Regions from separate parts of the Aerococcus viridans genome, predicted to be linked through region 1. Evidence: riboswitches for the same ligand, from Rfam matches in the RefSeq annotation. Region 1 holds a riboswitch; each other region holds the start of a gene.
What was found. Region 1 has a riboswitch for thiamine pyrophosphate ahead of AWM76_RS04935 (YkoF family thiamine/hydroxymethylpyrimidine-binding protein). Riboswitches for the same ligand answer to the same signal wherever they lie in the genome.
Positions count from the first base shown of each region.

Region 2: it holds a riboswitch for thiamine pyrophosphate, as region 1 does, so the genes downstream of both, thiM (hydroxyethylthiazole kinase) here and AWM76_RS04935 (YkoF family thiamine/hydroxymethylpyrimidine-binding protein) in region 1, are expected to answer to the same signal.
Region 3: it holds a riboswitch for thiamine pyrophosphate, as region 1 does, so the genes downstream of both, thiT (energy-coupled thiamine transporter ThiT) here and AWM76_RS04935 (YkoF family thiamine/hydroxymethylpyrimidine-binding protein) in region 1, are expected to answer to the same signal.

Region 1 is NZ_CP014164.1:1,019,351-1,027,330, reverse strand. Features, by position in the region: gene AWM76_RS04945 (ABC transporter ATP-binding protein) at 1-405, opposite strand, end outside; gene AWM76_RS04940 (ECF transporter S component) at 389-976, opposite strand; gene AWM76_RS04935 (YkoF family thiamine/hydroxymethylpyrimidine-binding protein) at 973-1,605, opposite strand; TPP riboswitch at 1,648-1,751, opposite strand; gene AWM76_RS11220 (DUF6448 family protein) at 1,960-2,184, opposite strand; gene AWM76_RS11215 (CPBP family intramembrane glutamic endopeptidase) at 2,379-2,912, opposite strand; one part of gene AWM76_RS10380 (IS3 family transposase) at 3,270-3,555, shown strand; one part of gene AWM76_RS10380 (IS3 family transposase) at 3,555-4,483, shown strand; gene AWM76_RS04910 (helix-turn-helix domain-containing protein) at 4,584-4,796, opposite strand; gene AWM76_RS04905 (2-dehydropantoate 2-reductase N-terminal domain-containing protein) at 4,858-5,472, opposite strand; gene AWM76_RS04900 (M42 family metallopeptidase) at 5,645-6,676, opposite strand; gene AWM76_RS04895 (IclR family transcriptional regulator) at 6,820-7,590, opposite strand; gene AWM76_RS04890 (NRAMP family divalent metal transporter) at 7,617-7,980, opposite strand, start outside.
Region 2 is NZ_CP014164.1:481,922-489,901, reverse strand. Features, by position in the region: gene AWM76_RS02345 (M20 metallopeptidase family protein) at 1-87, opposite strand, end outside; gene nagA (N-acetylglucosamine-6-phosphate deacetylase) at 528-1,685, opposite strand; gene AWM76_RS02335 (ABC transporter substrate-binding protein) at 1,973-3,151, opposite strand; gene thiD (bifunctional hydroxymethylpyrimidine kinase/phosphomethylpyrimidine kinase) at 3,628-4,452, opposite strand; gene thiE (thiamine phosphate synthase) at 4,453-5,079, opposite strand; gene thiM (hydroxyethylthiazole kinase) at 5,079-5,918, opposite strand; TPP riboswitch at 6,103-6,193, opposite strand; gene AWM76_RS02315 (GNAT family N-acetyltransferase) at 6,427-6,924, shown strand; gene AWM76_RS02310 (YkvA family protein) at 6,999-7,286, shown strand; partial or broken gene AWM76_RS10340 (transposase) at 7,480-7,602, opposite strand; gene AWM76_RS02305 (hypothetical protein) at 7,584-7,973, shown strand.
Region 3 is NZ_CP014164.1:1,646,314-1,654,293, reverse strand. Features, by position in the region: gene AWM76_RS07825 (hydroxymethylglutaryl-CoA reductase, degradative) at 1-955, opposite strand, end outside; gene AWM76_RS11015 (iron-sulfur cluster biosynthesis family protein) at 1,136-1,345, opposite strand; gene AWM76_RS07815 (transposase) at 1,572-2,462, opposite strand; gene AWM76_RS11010 (helix-turn-helix domain-containing protein) at 2,378-2,713, opposite strand; gene tnpA (IS200/IS605 family transposase) at 2,814-3,236, shown strand; TPP riboswitch at 3,351-3,447, shown strand; gene thiT (energy-coupled thiamine transporter ThiT) at 3,595-4,158, shown strand; gene AWM76_RS07800 (50S ribosomal protein L25) at 4,330-4,965, opposite strand; gene thrC (threonine synthase) at 5,240-6,724, shown strand; gene coaBC (bifunctional phosphopantothenoylcysteine decarboxylase/phosphopantothenate--cysteine ligase CoaBC) at 6,749-7,960, shown strand.

The DNA.
Region 1 (7,980 bases):
TCCTGTTTTCTTTGCGTGTTCTTTAACCATTTCATCCATTAATGAAGGATCAAAACCTTTGTTCTCTAAGCAAAAAATTAATTCTTGATAGAGATTTTCCATAGCAAATGCTAGTCGGGCATTCTGAAATGATGCAGATATATACTCCATAGATTCCTGATTGTCCATAGATAAGATGTCTTGTCCCGAAACAGAAATTGTGCCGGAATTTAATGTCCCGCCATTTTCAGGATAGTATCCTGTTAGAACACCTGCTAGTGTGCTTTTTCCTGATCCACTTGCACCCGCTAGGAGCACAATTTCTCCAGGATTGATTGAAAAACTCATATTTGAAAATTGTACGCTATTTTCTAGATAGAATTCTAATTGTTCAACAACAAGTCCGTGATTATTTATCTTTTTCATGACTGACACCATAAGATTTCAATAGTCCAGTGTTGTCTAAAGCAATACAAAGTTTATGTGCAATAAATCCAGTAAAAATAAGTGAACTTATTAAACGAATAACAAAGATAGCTATAACAATAGAAATTTCAAGTGAAGCATAATCGTTTCTGAATGCAGTCCAGATAAAACTGAAAATTGTAGCCAAAACGGCACCTACCATTGAATTTCTCATGTTATAGCGACGATACTTCGTAAACATATAAGGCAATTCAACACCTAAACCTTGGATAAAGGCACTTACTATAACAATTGGACCAAAAACATTTCCTAAAACAACTTCTATGACAGCGGCAAATATTTCAGTAATAATACCAACGCTTGGCCGTCTAAGAACATAAAGAGCAACAACAGGTGCCATAAACCAAATACCATAAAAAGGTTCATATCCTAAAATACCAATACCTACTGGAGTAAGGGCAGTTGTTAAAGCAGCTCCTAAATATAATGCAATTAAATAAACAATTCCAAATGCGACAGAGATTAATCCGATAAAAATAAAGTCTCTTAATTTCAGTGGTTCTTTATTCATAATGATTCACCTTCCGGTAAGTTACAGAGTAAAGAAGCTTCTATGATATAATGACTAACATCTTTGCCAGCCCTTTCTGCAACATATTCTAAATAATCAAAGACATCATGTACATCACCTTGTAAGTAAGTCGTGTAATGTCCACTTCCAGCAAAAACACCTCGGTCAATCCCATTGTTAACAACCTCTTCAATAAGTGACATATAGTTATCAGAGCCCATTGGATACAGCGAAAACTTACCAACAACGGGGAATGATATTTCGCGGCTGTTGCGGTTATTTATACGCTTATCATCATAATCAAGCGTGTAGTCTGCATCGTGATCTCCTGGGCAACCTTTCGAGATAGTCATATGAATACTCATATGTACATCATCATGATATGCTTGAGAAAATACTGCTCGAACGCTGTCAAATACAGCCGATTCTCTACCACGATAAACCGTTGAAGTGGGATCAGTTTCACTCCACACCATTGAAGTATCTACATTTTCAAGTGAAGATAGGATAATATCCACAAAGTCATCAGACATTGGTGCTAAGTTGAATCTAATTCCGGCAATTCCTTCTTTTGAACCAGGAACGCCTACTGCACAACTACCATACGAGACATATTCTTTTTTTGACAAAATAAAAACTCCTTTTCCAGTTAATAATCCAGAAAAAGAGTATAGTAAAAATTACAATCTTCCTACGCAACAATAAAGTTGATCAGGTTCACGAATCTGCTTCTAGCACTCTCAGCCTCCTTTAAAAGGCTCTCCGGATTAAATAACTATTTAATTTTGTTAATTCAGTATACTAGAAAAGAAAATCGATAGCAAACTAAACATTTTTTATTATTTTAGAATTGAAAAACGAGGGGAGTGTCAATAATTCTGTGTAAATGGACTTCCTGACTGCAGAACATTCTTTAGCCAATAGCCATGGCATGCAACATTTCTTCCAGCTTGCCTTCGGCCAGTTGGAACCCTCGGTGGCTGCTAGATAAAAATTTCTGAATGGATACGGACCAGATTCTCGAAGAGATACTGATCGGCTAATTTCTGAGCCTCAGGGCTATCATCTCTCACTTCCATCACCTGAGCAAAGATACCCTCAATGTCTTCTTCCCGTTCAGGCAATACCCATTTCGCGATGTAGCTAGAGTTTTCCTCCGCGAGCGCTTTTGCGCATCGCCAATCACTGGTCCGTCCATCGTTTCGCAGTGGGCGCTGGCCGTCAGGGGATTTAGGAACAGTGCCCCTGTGGCTGCCAAGACGGCTCCTGTTGTCATCATTATGTTCTTTCTCATATTCAATTCCTCTTTCTTTTTTTAATCATCAATTGATGGTTCTATCATAAGAAAAGAAGGAGGAAAAAAATTGAAGAATATCAAGTTATTGCTTTTATAGTAGTTTTTCTAATCCGAAAGGCTATACTTTCGGCTATTCGCCGAGATGGTGGCCGGTTTGTAGATAAGGAGCAGGAGGGCGGCGATTACGATGCTCGCAGTAGCAGTGGACCAGCCCGCGAAACCTCCCAAAGTATTAGACAAGGCATGGTAAAGAACCAAGAGAAAGACGCTCCCCTTTATGGAATTGTAGAGCCAAACATAAATAACTGAGTCCATCATCGCGTCGACAAACCAAGGCAGCAGCGGATACGTGGACATGACATTGTCCAAATTAAACAGGAGCGGAGCATGCCAGACTGCCCAGAGGACACCGATGATCATGCTCGCGACAAAGGCGCTATAGCGCTTCTGCAGGTGCAGGAGCGCGAACCCCCGCCTGGCTACTTCCTCCACCGGGATAGCCGCAACGACGTAGGTGGCAAAGGAAAGCAGCCAGCTCCTCCTATTGGTCGAGAGCTCAATGCTTGGGCTAGGCCCCCGTCTTGACGGATAGAGGGAAATGCCAGCAAAAGCACAAGAAAGAGGCTGGCAACATACCACTTGAGTGGAAGCTGCCACTTCAAGAGCGGCTGGAAGATCTGACTATAGGCCTCGTCTGTTCCATGCAATGTCAGCAAAAAAACATTCACTCGCTACCCCCTAACCCTTCCCCTTGTTTTACTTTCTATCTCCCCTTACTCAAGACCAACCTATTCAAAAATTATCCAGCACCCTACCACCCATTTTTAAAATCTAACCCATTCAAAGACGCAAGGGCTGACTACCTAACCTTCCTTTTTCTGCTCAAACATCTTGCCGCCCTTTTCAAATCTCTCCTTTAATTTGGATAGGTTACACTGAGTTGGACAGAAAAGATAAGGTGTGTATACTAAAAGAAACACACTGGAGGAATCTATCATGTCAACGCGCAGAAAGAGACGCAGTTACTCAGATGAATTTAAACATCAAATCGTAGACCTACACAAAGCAGGAAAACCAAGAAATGAAATCATTTCAGAATATGAACTAACCCCTTCCACTTTCGACCGCTGGGTCCGCGAGAATACTGACTCGGGTTCTTTCAAAGCTCAGGACAATCTGACCCCTGAACAAAAAGAACTGAGAGCTTTAAAGAAGCGAAATGCTCAATTGGAAATGGAAAATGATATTTTAAAGCAAGCGGCGCTGATATTCGGGCGAAGGTCGAAGTAATCAAAGCAAACAAACATAAGTATTCTATATCAGCGATGTGCCGTGCCCTCAAAATTAACAGAGGATCTTATTATTATGAAGCCAAAAAGAAAGAAAGTGAATCAGAACTCGAACAAGCAATCATTGAAGAATTCGCAAGAAGTAATAATGCGTTCGGCACGCGGAAATTGAAACCTGTACTTGAAAAGAGAGGTTTTACTGTCTCTCGCCGTCGTATCGGTCGTATAATGAAAAAATTCCATCTCGTCTCAAAATATAACCGGCCGTCTTACAAACCCCAGAGAACCGGTGTTAATCAAGCTAGAATCGAAAACATCCTGAACCGTGAGTTCTCACAAGAAGAGCCGATGAAAGTGATCGTCACGGATTTGACTTACGTCAAAGTAGCTACTAAGTGGTTTTATGTATGTTTTATCCTTGATTTATTTAATCGTGAAATCATTGGTTATTCCGCTGGACCGCATAAGACCGCTGACTTAGTCATGCAGGCCCTGGCGACAGTTAAGGGCGATCTACATATGGTGAACACTTTTCATACCGATCGAGGAAAAGAATTTGATAACCATACGATCGATGAATTATTGGATACCTTTGACATTGAACGCTCGTTAAGTAGAAAAGGAAATCCGTATGACAATGCCGTAGCGGAATCGACATATAAATCGTTTAAGTTTGAATTTGTCTACGACAATCGATTCGATACACTCTATGAACTGCAGGTCCAACTTATGGACTACGTCCATTGGTGGAATAATTTCCGTCCGCATGGCGCACTAAACTACGAATCTCCCATAGACTATCGTAAAACTTGGGAAGAAGAACAGTCTGAAAATGGAAGAGATAAGTCATTCGTCTATCGGTCGGCCACTGAGTCAAAACAGTATGAGGCCAGGACGGAAAGGGTGGTCTTGCCCTTGTAGTCGTGGACACAGACTGTTACATTAATTAGCCGATCGATTGAACGAAAGGCTTCCGCCATTCGGTTGAGAGAGGCAAAAAGAACGTGAACTTAATTATCTTTTACACTTTATATTTTCTGTTCAATAATGTGTTGACATTCCAACGTTTTCTTTTTGAAGTCTTAGAAAGATCACCATTCTCTTCATATTCCTTAAACCATTTGTATAAAGCTTTTGAAGAAGGATAGCCTAATTCATGAATGACTGACGCCAAAGAGTGTTCGTATTTGATGTAAAGTTTTACAGCTTTCATTCTTTCTTCGTAAGAGTACATGGACATTCTCCTGACTTATAGTTGTCCAAGATTATGTCCGCACCTCCAACTATGTACTTCTCTATTGCAAAACACAACAATGCATAATCATGCCGACACTTCCAATTGAAGTTTCAATTATTGTATCTGCAGGAGCGAGTTGCGCTTTTATATATGATGGTAATTGGTTATAAATCGATTGGTTAATGGAATGATCCAGTGCAGAAAAAAGTACATTTGATTTTATGGATAAGATTTCTACGGAATCGTCACTTGTTTTGCGACAGGTATAAATAGCTGTTTGAGTTTCAGCTACAGTGGGTTTTGTTTCACGATTAAATGTCTTGAATACTTCTACAAATTCTAATGCGCCATAGGTTCTTCCAGGACACAATAAAATGAGCGAGTCATTGGTTAGGTATTTTGCCAATTCTTCAGCAAAATAACGGTGAACAAAAGATGGTGTGGTTATCAAGATGAGTTCTGGATCTCTCAGAGCATCTTTCATATCTGTTGTAACTAAATCTAGTTGAAAAGATCCCTCTACTTCTCCAGTTGTGTGGATCGTATTTGTTTGAAGTAAATCAATAATTTCTTCTTCAAATCGATTCCATAAAGTAACTTGGTTACCTTGTTCAACAGCATGAGCTGCCATTGCTAGTCCAGTATTTCCTGCTCCTAAAACGGTTATATTCATTTGTATCCCCCCATGAGTTAGTTGTTCTATCAAACAATCTTTCAATCGAATAGTTGGCTACAGTTAGTCTACGTTAAACGAGTATCATATTAAAACGAAATGATTAATCAATGATATTAAAAAGATACAAACCCATTATTCTTATCGAAACAAACAACAGGTTTGTAGACTATTAAAACGATGAAACATATCCTTGAATTAATTTAAATGTATTTTCTAGTGCATCCACGTGTGTTCTTTCCATACCGTGACTACTTGATACACCTGGTCCAATTAAAGCAGCACGAATATTTGCTCCCCCACCTAAAGCTGCAGAAGCATCACTACCATACATTGGATAAATATCTAAAGCATAATTTAGCTCTTTTTGTTTAGCATAGTTAGCTAATTTAGTCGTTAAATCATAATCATAAGGTCCAGATGAATCTTTCACACAGATTGAAACGTCATATTCATCACAATCTAAATCATCACCGATACATCCCATGTCAACAGCTAGAAGCTCTGTAATGTTTTCTGGAATCCAAGCTGCACCATGTCCTACTTCTTCATATGTACTAAAAATGAACGTTAAGTTAGTCGTTGGTGTCACATTGTTTTCTTTTATCCAAGTTAAAATAGATACCAAGACCGATACTGACGCTTTATCATCTAAGAAGCGTGATTTAATAAAACCAGATTCTGTAATCATAACTTTTGGTTCGTATGCAATAATATCACCATTTTGAATTCCAAGTTTTTGAACATCTTCTTTACTTTCGACACGTTCGTCAATCTTAACCATTAAACTATCAATGTCACGATCTTTAGTTGCCGCATCTTTAAAAACATGAATAGATGGTGATTTAGATAGAATAGTTCCAGTATATAATTGACCATCTCGAGTAATGATTTCACAATATTCACCATCAAGAGTTGGAGTTAATGGTCCACCTAACTTTGTTAAGGCAAGTGTCCCATCAGCATTAATCGAACGAACCATTAATCCTAGTGTATCTACGTGAGCACTTAATCCACGTGTGATAGTTGAATCTTGTCCTTCAACTTTTACCATTAAGTTTCCTTTTGGTGTAGTTGTAGTTTTGAATCCTAGCTCTTCAATTGATTCTCTTAAAAAATCAATTGCATCTTTTGTATAGCCAGTTGGGCTATTAATAATTAGTAATTCTTCTAAAAAATTCAGTGTTTGTTCTTTTTGAAACATCGACTTCACATCTTTCTTTGTAATATACCTTCTTGATAAAAGATAGCATATTTTACGCTGATTTCAAAAAGAGAACTCAAAAAAACACTCCTATTAAAGGAATGTTTTAGTTTGGCGTTACAACTGATATGAAATAAATGTTATCATTGAAATTCAGCTAGTTTATGAATGGTTTCTTGAATGTCTCTTAACTCCTGAATTAATGCATCATATGAATCATTAATTAACTGAGTTGTTGAAACAACGGAGATTGTATAAACCAACTGTTCGTCCCTAAAAATTGGAACAGCAATACTAGCATAGCCATCTCCAAGCTCATCTCGTTCAATTGAAACATTATTTTTTGTAACATCCTTTAGTTGTTTTTTTAAAATATTGGGATCTGTAATTGTACCTTGTCCATATTTTTCCCATCGTACCTTACTTAAAACTTGATTTAAATGGGTTTCGGATAAATGCGCTAGAATTAACTTTCCAGAAGCGGACGCCGTTAGTGGAAAATCTGTTTGGTTATGAATGCTGAGCATATAACGCGAACGACTAGGTTTACGTTCAATTAAAGTGGTAATACTCAAATTTTCAACACTATGAAATCGAGTAGAAACAAAATACTGATCTGCTATACGCTGTAAATCACCACGAATCATTTCAATAATTTTTTCCGTATAATCATACTGTGCTATCTCAACTTTTTCTAAAAAGTTTGACCCTAATCGATAATGTTTATCTTGTAAGTCGTAAGATAAATAATTATAGTGCAGCATAGTTTGAACCAATCCACGTGTCGTATTAATATTTAAATCAACTTTTTCACTAATTTCATTTAATGTCAATTCTTTTACTTCTTCTGTAAAACAATCAATAATTAAAAATGCTCTTGCTAATGATTGTATAATTTTATAACTTCCAGACACTTTTATCCCTCTTTACTCTTGCTAAATTAACCTTGCCACAGAGCTGTTATACCACTTAATGACTGAATTCCTAAGTATAATGTAGCAACAGCTGCAATAACACCTAACACAGTTAACCATATAGGATGTTTGTAATCATCCCCTACGATATTTTTTCGGTTAGCTCCTATTAGTATTGTACCTAAAGTGAGAGGTAAAATTAAGCCATTTAATGATCCGGCTAAAATTAATAACATAACGGGTTGTCCAATAAAGGCATATACTATTGTTGAAAACACTATAAAACCTATAATAACTAAGTTATTATATTTTTCTAATAACGGATGAAATGTTTTCAAGAATGATGCACTTGTATAAGCCGCACCAATTACTGAAGAAATTCCTGCAGAA
Region 2 (7,980 bases), 540 kb from region 1:
TATTTCTGGATGACGGTGTAAATGTTCGAATGTTTCACTGGCATACGCTTGATAATTCAAAGTATGATGATTGGATTCTTGGTTCATCTTCTCCACCCCTAATTTTCTTGTCTGATTATCTATACTGTTATGACGTTATATGTTACATTACTTAACATTCATTGTCATAAGTGTAAGATTTCTTAACTGATGACTAGATTATAGATTGAAAAAAATTTATGTGCAAGCACATTTTTATCATCGAACTCTCATTTTCATTCGTTTTCACGATAAAACCAAGCTTTTGAAAGGTTGAAAAATTTTACCAATTGTTCTAGTCAAAAGGCGAATTTGCTCACAATTGTGACAAGTTATGTTACAAAATGTTACATGTTATTAAGAGTTGACTAGATAGGTTTGCAAGAGTTTTGCCTTTTTACAAACAAAAAAGCACCAAACCAGCCGACTCATGTCAACTAGCTTGGTGCAAAAATTGGAGGTTCGCAGAAAATCGTTCCACTGCACAAACTCATTTTTAAATCTATTATTTAGGCTTGAAATACAGAAACACCGTTTAGGTAAGTTTCTTTTAGGTTTATATCAGCATCAACCACAATAAAGTCTGCCGCACGGCCAGGTGCAATTACGCCAACTTGGTCTTCTAAACCAACAGAGGCTGCTGGCACTTGTGACGCCATCCGCAGGGCATGTTCACTGTCAACAACGCCCCATTCAACCACATTCTTAACCGCTTGAATCAAGGTCAAAACTGACCCGGCTAAATTACCTGACGCCAGTCGCGCTTCACCATCTCTGACAATAACCGGGAATTCACCCAATTGGTAGGTGCCATCCGGCATGCCTGCCGCTGACATAGCATCTGTAATTAAGACCGTTTTGTCCCAGCCTTTGGCTTTCACCAAGGCTTTGGTTGCACCTGGATGGATATGTTTCCCGTCACAAATTACTTCCGCATAGGTATCATCCGTTGCCATCGCTGCCCCAACCATTCCAGGATTGCGGTGGTGTAAACCAGACATGCCGTTATAAGTATGGATGAAAATGTTAGCACCCGCATCTACAACTGCAGTCGCTTCTTCATAGGTAGCAGAAGAGTGTGCTAGGGCTACTCGTACACCTTCTTTCGTGATAGTTTCTGTGAAAGCTTTGGCCGTTTGCCGTTCTGGCGCTAGGGCAATTTTATTGATCAAACCTTTAGCCGCTGACTGCCAGATTTCAAATTGACCCAAGTCAGGATCGCCCATGTAGGCTGGGTTTTGTGCCCCCTTGTGCTCTTCCGTGAACCAGGGTCCTTCAAAGAAGATGCCTAGGATTTTCGCCCCCTCAGCTTCCTCGTAGTGGTCACCAATTTTACCAGCAACTGATGTCAATAAGTCAGCAGAAGAAGTTAAGGTTGTTGGCAAAAAGGCTGTCACACCTGTTGATGGCAGACCTTTAGACATAGTCTGAACCGCCTCAAAATCATCATCCATCACATCTGCCCCGTGAAAACCATGAATATGGGTATCCACTAAACCAGCCGCCACCGTATAGCCCGTGTAATCTTTAACCTCACCTTTTAGGGGTTTCTCTAAAGTTGCATAGCCAAACTTACCGTCATGAACCTCTAAATAAGCTTTTTCTACTACTTCATCCGCTAAGATAATCCGATCTGCATAGATATAATATTTATTTTCTTCTATCAAGACGTCCTACACTTTCTTTCTATATACAATATACATTCACATTATACATTTTCAATTTGATTTGTTGATCCATTATATATTATACGCTACTTGATCCTATCATCCTATGAGAATCAATCGAGTTTCGCATACCGTGAAAAGGTCTCAGAAGCTATGTGTAGAATTAACTTGAAATATTAGATATTAGCTGTACTCAAAAAAAGAGCCACGATATGAACATCGCGACTCTTCTACTAATATTGATTGACCCAACTTGGCCTTGTTAACCTTTGTCAAAAAAGTAGGGCTTATTCAGCTGTTACGGCTTCTACTGATGAGATTTCACCTTCTGTGTAGCCTACTACGAATGAGTCCATTACTGGGCTGTGGTCTTCATCGAATGAGATGTTTCCTGTTACCCCTTCAAAGTCTTGGGTTTCTTCTAGGGCGTCGCGGATGGCTTGTGGGTCTGTTGAACCGGCACGGTCAATGGCGTCAGCTGCTAAGCGGGCTGCGTCATAACCACCCGCTGAGAACAAGTCTGGCTCTGTGTCAAATTCTGCACGGTATCTCTCTGCGAATTCGTTGGCTGCGTCTGAACCGTATTCTCCTGTTACAAAGATGGTTGCATAGTAGAAGTCAGTAACGTTTTCTGCGCCAGCTAGGTTAATAAATTCATCGTTACCTAATCCGTTTGGCCCTAAGATTGCAGCGTCGATGCCCATTTCACGGGCTTGTTTCACGATGGCCCCACCTTCAGGGTAGTAACCAGCGATGAATAATACGTCTGGATTTTGGGCTTTAACGTTGTTTAGGATTGAGCTGAAGTCAGTGTCTCCTGATAAGAATGACTCTTTGATGACAACATCACCTGAGTAGTCCTCCTCAAATTGAGAAGCTAAGTTTTGACCATAATCCGATGAGTTATCTTGTAAAACGGCAGCCGTGCTCCAACCCTTCTCGTCCGCAAAACGACCTAGTGCTTCTGTTTGGTTAGAAATTTGGAAGGCAATTTGGAACACATAGTCAAATACATTTCCTTGTGAATCCAATGTTAAATCATCAACGGTTGCTGAAGGAATAATCATTGGAACTTGTGCGTTTTCAGCTGGTTGAATCGCTGCTTCTGTTGACGCTGCGATATCTGACGCTAGTAATACGGACAAGTTTTCTTCTGCTAACAGACGAGTAGCTTCATTGGCAGACTCTTGAACATTTGACTTATTATCCGTCACTACATAATTGATTTCTTTACCGTCAATACCACCGGCTTCATTAATTTCCTTAAAAGCAAGTGTAGCGCCATCATTGATGTAAGAACCGTAAGCAGATGCTGATCCAGTTAAACCAAAGTCCCCACCGATGTTAATCGCATCAGAATCTTCTGATCCCGCAGAAGAAGAGCTGTTAGCTGTTTGTGTAACTGAACCACAAGCAGCTAAAGTAGCTGCAGATAATAATGTTAAACCAAATTTCTTCAAATTCATATTTTCCTCCTAAAACAAACCCAACCAATAAATACCAACAATACAAACCTTTATCAAGTAGACTAAAAATTTGCTTATACCAATAAAAAAAGCCTCCCTAAATGGGAAGCTTACGTCCCATCTAGTGTTTCAACACAAATAGGACATATGAAATTGGCTGCTGCCGAATTCCCTAAGTCCTAGAATCAATAATAATAATGACAATATGCTTATTATTTTGTGTTGTACTTAACATAATGAGATGCCTCTTTCGTTTTCTAATATATTTTTAATTTATACTAAAAAGGTCAAGATTGCAACACTTAATTAAAGGATAATGATAAAAAAGTGAGAAAAAGCTACCCTGGGAAGAAAAGGAGCCCTAAAATCAGGATAAAAATCACATTTAGTAAGGGGTGACTTTAAATAAATAAGGACCCAGATTTGAACGGTGCGTTTGCATTTTCGTCCCTAGTCTAGGTCCTTTTTCTTATTTTTTATTCACTTTCAACGACTACATCCTCTGACAAGTCTGCCCAGTGGTTGGTTGGTCCGTGTCCATGGCCGACGTCGATTCCGTCTGCGATGGCACCCTGGATAAATTGCTTACCGATAATGATGGCGTCCTTCAAGTCAGTTCCTTTAGCCAATTCGGCTGCGATTGCGGCTGACAAGGTATCCCCAGTCCCATGGGTGTTTTCTGTATTGACCCGTGGACTAGACAGCCATAATTGTTCCCCGTTTTCAAAGAGAACTAAGTCTCTGGCCCGTTCTGCTTTTGAATGGCCCCCTTTGACAATCACGTTTTTAGCCCCGTATCTTTGTATCTTCAGTCCCGCCGCCAACATATCCGCTTCTGATTCGATGGTCATGTCAGCGATGATTTCTGCTTCTGGAATATTTGGTGTGACTAAGGTCGCAAGAGGGAGTAATTTATTTCGAATGGCGTCTACGGCGTCTTGGTCCAACAATTGATGACCACCCTTAGCCACCATGACTGGGTCAACGATTAAAGGTCCAAAGTCTACCTCTTTCAGATTTTTAACCACATTCTCTACATAAGCCCCGTTAAATAACATGCCTGTTTTGACAGCGCCGATTTTGAAGTCCGCTTTCAATGAGGCAAATTGTGCATCGATAAAGTCCAAGGGTACCGGTAAGGCCGATTGGACGCCTAGGGTGTTTTGGGCAGTCAAGGCGACCACAATCGACATACCAAAGGCTTTGCGAGCTTGGAAAGTTTTCAAGTCGGCTTGAATGCCTGCACCCCCACCTGAGTCAGACCCAGCGATTGTCACTACTTGTGGTGTTGAATTTACCATTTAGTCCACCTCCAACATATCTGCTACTTCAGCTTTTAAGTCCCTTACGCGTTGTGTCACCGAATCTGCCAACATAATTTCAGAAACCACCGAAATGCCCGCAATCCCACTTCCGGATAATGTTTTGATATTGTCCAGGTGGATGCCGCCAATTGCGACAACAGGGATGGCTACTTGGCTGGTGATCGTCTGTAAAGTTTCTACTGTCACTAGGCTAGAATCCTTAGTGGTTGTTGGGAAGATGGCCCCGACACCCAAATAGTCCGCCCCTTGTTGGTAGGCTTCTTCTGCCCGCGCTAAGGTTTTGGTTGAGACCCCTAAAATTTTGTCTGGCCCGATGAGTTTCCGAACCACGTCAACCGGCAATTCGTCGTCGCCAATATGGACACCCGCTGCGTCCACCGCTAGCGCTAAGTCCACTCGGTCGTTGATGATCAAAGGCACATCATATCGGTCAGTGATGGCTTTCAATTTTTGGGCTAAGGCGTAAGCATCGCGGCTGGTTGCCGTTTTGTCCCGGAATTGAACCAAAGTAACCCCCGCCTTGACCGCGTCTTCAACCACTTGTAAAAAGGCGTCTTCTTGGTAATCAAAACCCGCTGTGACTAGGTATAAACTGTAATCCATTATAGTTGGCCTCCCTTGATACCTGTTAACCATTCATCGTCTTGTAACAATAGGGATAGGTTATTCAATGTTGCTTGTCTAAAATCGGCTAGGCCTCTTGTTGTTGCGTCTGCTTTTTCACCACATAAATTGAAGTAAGATACTGCTAAAATCACCGCGTCTAGGACGGGTTGACCTGCTCCTAATAAGGCTGTGGTCAAGGCACCGACAATGTCTCCTGTCCCAGTAAAGCGACCAAGATTGTCTACGCCATTTTTCAAGTAGTAAATGCCTGATGCGTCAGCGACCACGTCTACTGGTCCCGTTGCTAGTAGCGTTGTGCCGGCATGGTCTGACACCCATTCTTGCATGGCTTGGCCTAGTTCTACTAAGGCTGCCTCGCTTTGATCATCGGCCCCTGCATCAACGCCTCGTCCTGTTGATCCTAAACCACAGAAGGTCCGCATTTCAGATAAGTTTCCCTTGATGACATCGGGTGTGGATGCACTGATTTCTTGGGCTAAGTCGTTACGCAAGGGACTGGCTGAAACCCCTACTAAATCCAGCACGAAAGGCGTGTCTGTTTCGTCAGCTGTTCTAGCAGCCAATAAAATGTTGCGGATTTTTTCAGGCGATAAACTCCCAATATTGATCAAGGCCCCGTCGTTTTGGTTGAAGAAAACTTCCATCTCATCCGCCTGGTCTGCCATGACTGGTGCCGCCCCCACATATAGTAAGGCGTTGGCCACTGATTCCACCGTCACAGTATTGGTCAAGCACTGGATTAGCGGACTTTTAGCTAATGGGAAGGGGTTATCGTAAGTTGGTAAAGCTTTTAATGTATATAAATCGATTGTCATCTTTTAAATCCTTTCAATATCGCATCTTTTAAATCATTATGGTGAAATATCATCGGTGTTCAATTATCTAGTTATCTTTTGGAAAACAAAAAAGCCCCCTTTCCTGTCAGTATTCGACAAAAGGGGGAAATAGTCGTCCAAATGAATGATAGCAAGGCAAAAAGCCAAATGAATCATATTTTTGACAATATTTACTACATTTTCCTTCGCCAGTATTAACTGTATCAGGTTCCATGGGTATATTCTCAGCTGTCACAGCACCCCAAATGTCTCTATGAATTAACTCTATTCAAACAATCTTTTAAAGGAATGTCAACCCTTTCAATTTGAGGTACTTTTGAACAATAGTTAAAAAAGTTAAGCCTTCGGTCTTATGCTTTACCTACCATAACCATAGATGGCATATCGTCTTTCTAAAGAATGCTATTTTTTACGGACTATTGTAAGCATATGATTGGTATGGGTATAATAAGGGAATGCGATACAAATTCATAGGAGGCCTAAAAGTATGGAAACTTTTAAAAATTACACACAAGTCGACACGGAAGTTCTTAGAGAAATATGGAACGATATTTTGGTGGACGGTGTCGCCTTCCCTGGTTTAGACCTCTATTCAAGCGCCGCCTTTGAGAAGAAACTGGCTGCTTATGACCAAGTTAACGTCTTGTTGGTAGATGATCAGATTGCTGGCTACTACCTAATTAAAGCAAATAATGAAGGTCGGGCAAGTCACGTAGCCAACGGGACTTACGCAGTGAATAAAGCCTTCCGGGGTCAAGGTTTAATCAATGACTTGGTAGCAAAATCCATTGAAACGGCTAAAGCACGCGGTTTTAGAGGAATTCAGTTTAATGCGGTTGTGGCCGAAAACAAGGCTGCTATCCATACTTACGAGAAATTTGGCTTTGAAATTGTGGGTACGATTCCAGGCGGTTTCCAAGTGAAAGACGGTCGTTATGTAGACATGCAAATTATGTTCCTAGATTTAACGAAGTTAAGTGCCTAAATTAGGTCTTAGGACGGATACATCTACCCCTTTTTCCCATTAATATATAGACAGGAGAAAGGATGATGTGCGCAATGAAACAAACATCAAAAATGACCTTGAGCAAGTTCGCCAAAGCCTTATTTAATAAGGAAACACCTACCTACATCAAGGCGATTACTGGATTAGCACTCGCTTATACCGTCTTCCCAGCTGATGTCTTACCAGATATCTTCGGTCCTTTGGGATTTGTGGATGATGCAGCTGTAATTGGTGTCTTGACGACGATTGCCATGTCCTTATTAGATAACTACAACGAAAAACAGGCTACGCAAACAGCCAATACACACACCGACTTTGATCCAAACAAAGTGATCAACTAGATTAAAATACCTACCCCTAAAAGCCGTGAAACCCACTACCCCGGGAATCACGGCTTATTTTTATTGGTTATGGCAAAATAAAAACCACCAACAAGCTAGTATGCACTAAGTCGTTGGTGGTTGTGTTAGATCTATAACATTTTTATTTAAAGTCGCCCCTTGAGAAAACCGTGTAATTCATTACATGGATGAATCAAGTTCTAGGGCGACCGTCATTGTATTCCGTTAATCGATTTTCTATATACTTTTTGACCGTTTCTTTAGACATACTGCCTACTGTTGCCATGAAATAACTAGGTGTCCATAAATGGCCACCCCTTTAACGCTGTTGGTCTAAGTTGTGGTGCCTATTACATCGGCAATAATATCGGTTCAGCTGATGATTTCCCTTATTACCTTGATAGAAAAATGTCTGATCAATTGAAAGCTCAGTTACCCGTTGAACAATATATCACCTCAAATTTTCCGCCCGCTTTTGTCATGACTTCAAGCCATGATTTCTTGAAAGAAAGTGGTATCCAGTTTGGCCAATTTTTAATTTCTAAAGGGAATGAAGTCTACTTTAAAATCTATCGAAACCCTGATGGTTCTGAACTAAATCATGTATTTCACATCGATCAAAAATCATCTATTGCTAGAAAATGTAACCTTGATCAACTTAATTTCTTTAGTCAACATATCCATTAATTACGAC
Region 3 (7,980 bases), 630 kb from region 1:
CAACGTCGTATGACCAAGTGGCCAATCCTCGGTATTGTCCGTCTCTGGCCGCATAGGCATGCACACCAGCTTCAACTGCTCGCCAGTCATTACCTGTAGCTAATACAAAAGCATCTACACCGTTCATAATCCCCTTGTTGTGAGTAGTTGCCCGGTATACATCCACTTGAGCCAACTGACTCGCTAATGCTATTTTTCTAGCAACTTCACTTCCTAAAACCTCCCCCTTATCCAATAGCTGGGCTGGAATCTCACAAGTCGCCGTTGCCGTAGCTTCTATTGCATAATTCGATAGAATAGCCATCAAACCATCAAGATTCGCAATAAAATCCACCTGTCCAAGAATATGCGCCTTTAAAGCCTCCAACATGGTATTCATCATATTGGCCCCCATCGCCTCTTGAGTGTCTATCGTTAGATACACAATAAAAAAAGGGGCACTACTAGCGGTTGCTGGGTAGTATTGACTACGGATGGACCGCGCGCCACCACCGCGTCCAACGATAGAAGGGTAGGCAGTATTGGCCACAGCTAGTAAGTCATCTGCAACTTCATTCACCCAGTTTTCAAAACGTAGGGCTTGGGTATCATTTTCAACCCCCGTAAAGGCAATTTGTCCAGTCATCAAACGCTGGTTAACTTGTGTCTTAAATCCACCAGCTTGCTGAATCGTTTTCCCACCATTTGATGCAGCCGCAATCACAGAAGGTTCTTCAGTAACCATAGGAATGTGGATTTCTTGATCGTTTATTAGAAAGTTTAGAGCCAAACCATAGGGAAGTCCGTAGGTTGAGAGGGCATTTTCAATCATATTATCAGCAATTTCAGTGGGTAAACCTTGGCCGTTTTTTAAAAATTCTCCTTGGTCGCTAGTGATATGCTCTTGGTCCACTAAGACATCGATACGGTCTTGACGAGACTTTTTATAGTAGGATTTGAATGGATTTTCAGACATGATAACTCCTTTTTCAATAAAGAAACGGACCAGTATACCTAGCCCGCTTGGTTAAAAATAATATATATTATGACGCTTTTTGTAGGTAGATATTATCGTTCATTACCTGACCATCAACAATTAAAACGAAAACTTGTCTAAAGTCATCGAAATCAATGCGGTTGTCATGGCCTAAAAATTTTAAGCATTCTTTCTTACGGGAACTTGGCCAATATGGGTTTCTAGTACCTCGTCATAGGCGGAAAAATCCGTCTCATTGGTCCGCAAAACTAGGTCAACTTCCTGTTCATTAGAAAGACGTAAATATTGTGTATCACTTAAACAAATATGTTCAAATTGTGATAATGATTGCAATTTATTGATCGCTTTATTTGAAAAAAATAGCTTCAAATTTCTTCCCCCCATAGGCCTCAAAATAAAAGAATGCAAAAATATGTTCTTAAAAATATATCATATTGATGATATTAATACAATAGTGTGGTTGTGCTGAACCAACGCTCAATTCTATTATACCTTAAGTCAGAACGATTATGAACTACAACGCCATTAAAATGGCGTGTTTCTAGGAACACTCATGACTTGTTCCACTTATTTCAAAGCAAAACAGCGGTCTAAGCTATTTAACTAAGGCCTGTTCCAGGCCAATATTTAATATATTTTTAGCTGCGTTGATATCTCTATCGTGATGCATATTACACTTCATACAAGTCCAATGACGTATATTTAACGCTTTTTTACCGCTATCATACCCGCAATTAGAACATTTTTGGGTTGTCTTGTACGGATTAATAGCCACAAATGTCTTATCGTACATTTCGCACTTTGCCTCTAGGATTGTTCTAAACATCCGCCAGGATTGGCCAGCGATTGAACGGGCTAATTGATGATTTTTCATCATATTAGTCGTCTTTAAATCCTCTAGAACGATAACGTCATAACTTTTAACCATATCGGTTGTGATTTTATGAATGTAATCCTTGCGGATGTTTTTGATACGTTGATGAATACGGGCCACTTGGCGTTTGGCTTGCTGGTAGTTTTTCGCATCCACTAAATCCACACCGTTCTTTTTGGCTTGTAAACGTCTACGGGCCATTCGCTTTTCCCAATAATGTAATTGCTTCTTATAAGACAAATGTAGTCGCTGACTTTGATATTTTTGACCATCAGACGTAATAGCTAAATCACTTACACCTAAATCGACACCGACTACATTTCCTGTTTTGGGCATTGCTTGATTATCGCTTGTGACCAAAATGGAGATATAGTAGTCGCCACTAGGTGTATATTTAACGGTGACAGATTTTATGCGTTCATTCTCAATATGAAGCACACTTGACTTACATTTTATCCAACCTAATTTGGGTAATTTGATATACCGCTGATTATCATTAAAACGAATGTTGTTGCCACGTATGGTACTTAAATACGACTGTCTGGTGTTCTTCTTTGATTTGAATTTTGGGTATTTTGAATAATCTTTAAAAAACGAACAAAAGTTTCGGATAAGCGTTTAACACTACATTGAACAGCTACGCTATCAACTTCACGCAACCAGGGATATTCCTTCTTCATTTGTGGAATAAGAGAGGATAACGCATTATAAGATAGCATTTGAAGGTCAGGATTGTTTTCGTACCGCGCATTCAACATGGCCAACATTTCGTTCCAGATGAATCGGGTATGACCAAAGGTCATATGAATTAACTGACGCTGTTTTTCGTTAGGATAGATTTTACACTCAATTCCTTGATACATGTTTTCACCCCCTTGCGTTTATAGATATATTATACCATACGTATGACACTTGTTTATAGCGATAAAAATTACTATAATTTAGTTGAATAGGTGTTTACATATGATTGTGAAAACAAGGACAAATTTCTATGATTTTAATTTCCATTTGGTTTGGGTAACAAAGTATCGTAAGGAAATATTTACAACCATTGAAAAACAAAACGCCATGCAAGATATGTTGACGCATATTTGTGATGAACACGATATTGTCATCCAATCTCTCCAAGTTATGCCTGACCATATCCATATGTTGATTTCGTTCAACCCTAAACATGCCGCAAGTAGTATCGTCAAAACACTTAAAGGGAAATCTGCACGTCTATGGTTTAAAGCTTATCCAGAAACAAAAGCAATGTTATGGGGTGGCCATTTATGGACACCTAGTTATTTCATGGCAACCGTAGGTAGTATGTCTAAAGAAACTGTTAAAGAATATATAGAAAATCAATTAACGGAATACAATGACGGTCGCCCTAGAACTTGATTCATCCATGTAATGAATTACACGGATTTCTCAAGGGGCGACTTTAAATAAAATGTTTGGGTTACCACTTGCTAAAGGTGCAAGAAAAGCATATACTAAAAGAAATAATATACTTGTATGCACTAGGGGAGCTTTTGCTGAGATGTTTAAAAACAGACCCTCATAACTTGATCCGGTTTATACTGGCGTAAGGAAGTGTTCAATAGCCATTTGTTGGTGAATGATTTAATGCGTTAAATCGTTGAATACATTGAGAGGTCGTGTTTGTCACAATTGTGATAGATGCGATTTTTTTATTAACTTTGTTGATATTTCAAAATAGCTTGCATTGTGCCTACAAAAGAATGGAGAAGAAGAAATGAGATCAGTTAAGTTAAATGAAAATATCGAGGCCGCTATTGCAGCAGTAATTGCTTTTATAGTATCGATGATACCGATTGACATTGGCCCAAGTTTTGGAGTACAAATATCACTAGCCATTATTTATATTGTAGCGTTTAGAAGAGGGATTCGTGCTGGTTTACTGTCAGGATTCTTGTTAGGACTGATTAAATTTATTTCTGGATTTGCCAGTATTTTAACACCAGTACAAGGTATTATAGAATATATATTTGCCTTTGCCTTAGCTGGATTAGCGGGTATTTTTGCCCTACAAATCCAAGAAGCAGCAAAGAACAATCATGAAAAAAATCTTTTCCTATATGTTGGATTGGCTACTTTCATCGCCATATTTGCAGAATACTTTGTTCATTTTCTAGCCGGTGTAGCCTTTTGGGGGCAATACGCACCAGAAGGAATGAGCCCATGGGTGTACTCAGCTATCATGAACGGCATGTCGGGACTTGCGACATGGGGCGCATGCTATGCCATCTCTTATCTACTAATCAAAACTAATAAGAAAATTATCCTAGTTGAAAAATAAATACCCGCGAGCAAAACAGGGCAGTGACGTAGCAATCATGCCCTGTTTTTTGATGCATGTAGTTATTTGTTAAAATAAAAGCCAAAGGTTTTCTAATTTTTAAAGAAAACAAAAAACCAGAGTGAAATAAATCACTCCGGTTCTTATGTAATGAAAGGAATTGAAAAAATATTAGTTTTCAGTATCTTCTACAATTTTGCCTTCTTTTTCATCGATTAATTCTGGTTCTGCAACCTCTGCATCTGGGTCAACTGCTTCTGGCTCTTCAACTGGCGCAGAAATAGCTACAACAACCTCTTCAGCATCTGTTACTAATTCAATATCGCTAGCAAGTTTTAAGTCACCAGCAGTTACTGAGTCACCAATAGCTAAGCCTGTAACGTCTACTTCAACTGAATCTGGCGCAGTTGCTGGGTCAGCAACAACGTTAATTTCAAGTGTTGTAGTAGAAGCTACACCTTCTTTATCTGCTAAAGCATCTTCGTTAACAATAACGATAGATAATGGCATTTCAAGTTTTTGACCTTTTTTAATCGCTTGTAAAGAAATGTTGTAGATAGTTGGTTTCAACGCTGATTGTGAAATTTCACGTACGTAAACTGTATGTGTTTTACCGTCTAACTCTAAATCAAATACTGAGTTAAGACCTAATTCACGACGAATTTGTTCTACATCAGAAACTGACAATGAGATGTTAATTGGATCTAAGTCACTAGCGTACACAACGCCCGGAACTAAGTCTTCTTTACGTAATTGTTTAGCTGCTGAAGTACCAGCACCATCACGTTTTTGAGCTGTAAATTTCATTCGAATACCTCCTGAGTATATACGTTTGTATTTACGTTTCCTACAATTTAAAAATTTAGGAACACAATTAATGTTAACACATATGAGTAATAAAATCTATTTTAAGCTATAAACATGCAATAATTCATATGGATTTTCTAATAGAGAATTATGAGAAAAAGTAGCCTACACTGCTATAAATGTGCCTTCTATGGTAAAATAAAACAAATATAAAGAGTGACTGACATAGATAAAATGATCAACAAGGTAATAGGAGTCGCTTAGGAGGATTAAGATGCAATTTAAAAGTACACGTAACCAGGATAATATCGTGACAGCTTCACAAGCCATTGTTCAAGGACTAGCAACTGATGGCGGGCTTTACGTCCCAACAGAATGGCCTAGTATTGACCTTGATTGGTCTGAATTAAAAGAGATGACCTACCAAGAATTGGCTTATTTTGTTATGTCTATCTTTTTTGATGACTTTTCAGAAGCAGATTTAAAAGCTTGTATTGATGGTGCTTACGATGAAAAATTCGATACGGATGTAATTGCGCCATTAGCAAAAGTTGGGGATGACTACTATTTAGAATTATTCCACGGTCCAACGATTGCCTTTAAAGACCTAGCGCTACAAATCTTACCGCATTTAATGAAAAAATCAGCAGAAATGAATGCCAACGACAAAGAGATTGCTATTTTGACAGCTACTTCAGGCGACACTGGTAAGGCAGCAATGGCTGGATTTGCAGATGTACCAGGTACAAAGATCATTGTTTTCTATCCGCAAGGTGGCGTTTCTACTATTCAAGAAAAACAAATGGTAACCCAAAAAGGGGACAATACCTTTGTGGTGGCGATTGAAGGGAACTTTGATGATGCGCAAACAGAAGTGAAACGCTTATTTAACGATGAAGCTTTACGCGCTGATTTAGCGGCAGAAAACATCCAATTCTCATCAGCTAACTCAATGAATATCGGGCGCTTAATTCCGCAAGTGGTGTACTACTTCTACGCATATGCCCAATTAGTGAAACATGAAGAAATTGAAGCGGGCAGTCCGGTCAACTTTGTGGTCCCAACAGGAAACTTCGGGGACATCTTAGCTGGTTACTATGCACAAAAATTAGGTCTACCAGTTGGTAAATTGGTTTGTGCTTCTAACGATAATACTGTCTTATACGACTTCTTCAACACAGGTGTTTACGACAAAAACCGTGAGTTCAAGTTAACTATTTCACCGTCTATGGATATTTTGGTTTCAAGCAACTTCGAACGGATGTTATTCCACGCCCTAGGAGATGACGTGGCTCAGTTGTCAGCCTTGATGAATGACTTAGATGAAAAAGGGCGGTACGAATTCCCAGCTGACGTGAGCGAGAAATTTGCATCCTTCCTTGGCGAATTTGCCGACGAGGACCAAACTAAAGCTGAAATTGACCGCGTATACCAAGAATACGACTATTTAATGGATCCGCATACTGGTGTTGCATCAGCGAGTCTACAAAAATTGAAAGCCAAAGATGTCCTAAGTGGACCGAGCGTTGTTGTGTCAACAGCTAGCCCATACAAGTTCCCGCAAGCTGTTTTGACAGCTATTGGACAAGATGTTGAACATGCGACTGACGATGAATTGGTAGCCAACATTCAATCTGCAGGAAACCGCGATTATCCAAATGCCATCAAAGAAATCCAAACTGCTGAAGTACGCCACAACCGTGTGTCGACTGTAGCGGATATGAAGGCAACAGTTGTGGGTATTTTAACTAGAGAATAAGTCAATTGGAAAGTGTAGGAGACCATGCTTAAAGGATTAAATTTAACAGTCGTTGTCACGGGTGGCATCGCAGCGTATAAAATCCCAGATTTTGTCCGTACCCTCATTAAAGCAGGGGCTAATGTGCGCGTTGCCTTGACACCGTCCGCAAAGCAATTTGTCACACCGTATACCTTTGAAGTCCTAACCAAATATCCACCATTAGTTGAAGGTGTCCACAACCCGGATACCGTGGCCCATATCGCTTTAGCCGATTGGACTGACTACGCCATCGTTATGCCAGCAACCGCCAATACAATTGGGAAATTTGCCAATGGCATTGCGGATAACGAAGCATTGTCCATGATGTTGGCCTTGAAATCGCCACTCTTATTTGTACCCGCTATGAACGAGAAAATGTGGACTAACCAGGCTACTCAACGTAACGTCAGCCAACTCCGTTTAGACGGCCATATTGTGGTAGAACCAGATACCGGATTCCTGGCAGAAGGTTACGAGGGTAAAGGCCGGATGCCAGCCCCAGAAGCCGTATTCCAAGCCTTATTAGTCTCTATTGCCATCGATAAGCAGGGGCAAACTCTTGATTTAACCGGGCATAATCTACTGGTATCAGCCGGCGGGACTACCGAGAAATTAGACCCCGTCCGGTTCTTGACCAACCGTTCTTCTGGCAAAATGGGTTTGGCTATCGCCAATGCCGCCGCCCTTGCTGGCGGACAAGTGACTCTAGTCCGCACTGACCACGCTAAAAATCTGCCTGTTCTACCCGGCATAGAAGTGGTCACCGTCGAATCAGCTCAAGAATTGTATGACACCATGCACAAACATGTCACAGACAAGGATATTGTAATCATGTCTGCCGCTGTATCTGACTACCGATCTGCCCATCCAGCTGATCAAAAAATGAAAAAAGACCAGCTATCTAATCAGGATGGGTTGACCATTCAATTGGCCGAAAATCCTGATATTTTAGCTAGTTTGCCTAAAGAAGGCCATTATACAGTGGGTTTTGCAGCTGAAACTCAAAAGGTGATTGAATATGGCCGCAACAAATTATTGAAAAAAGGAGTCGACATGATTGTCGCTAATGACGTTTCAGACCAAACAATTGGCTTCAATACAGATGACAACCAAGTGACTTTAATCACTAAAGATAGTGAACGACCTTTAGAAAGACAAAGTAAAATCGGTGTAGCAGTTGAATTGTTAGCCCGTATACAAGACGAACTCAAATAGCTCAAAAAAATGATGCCGGA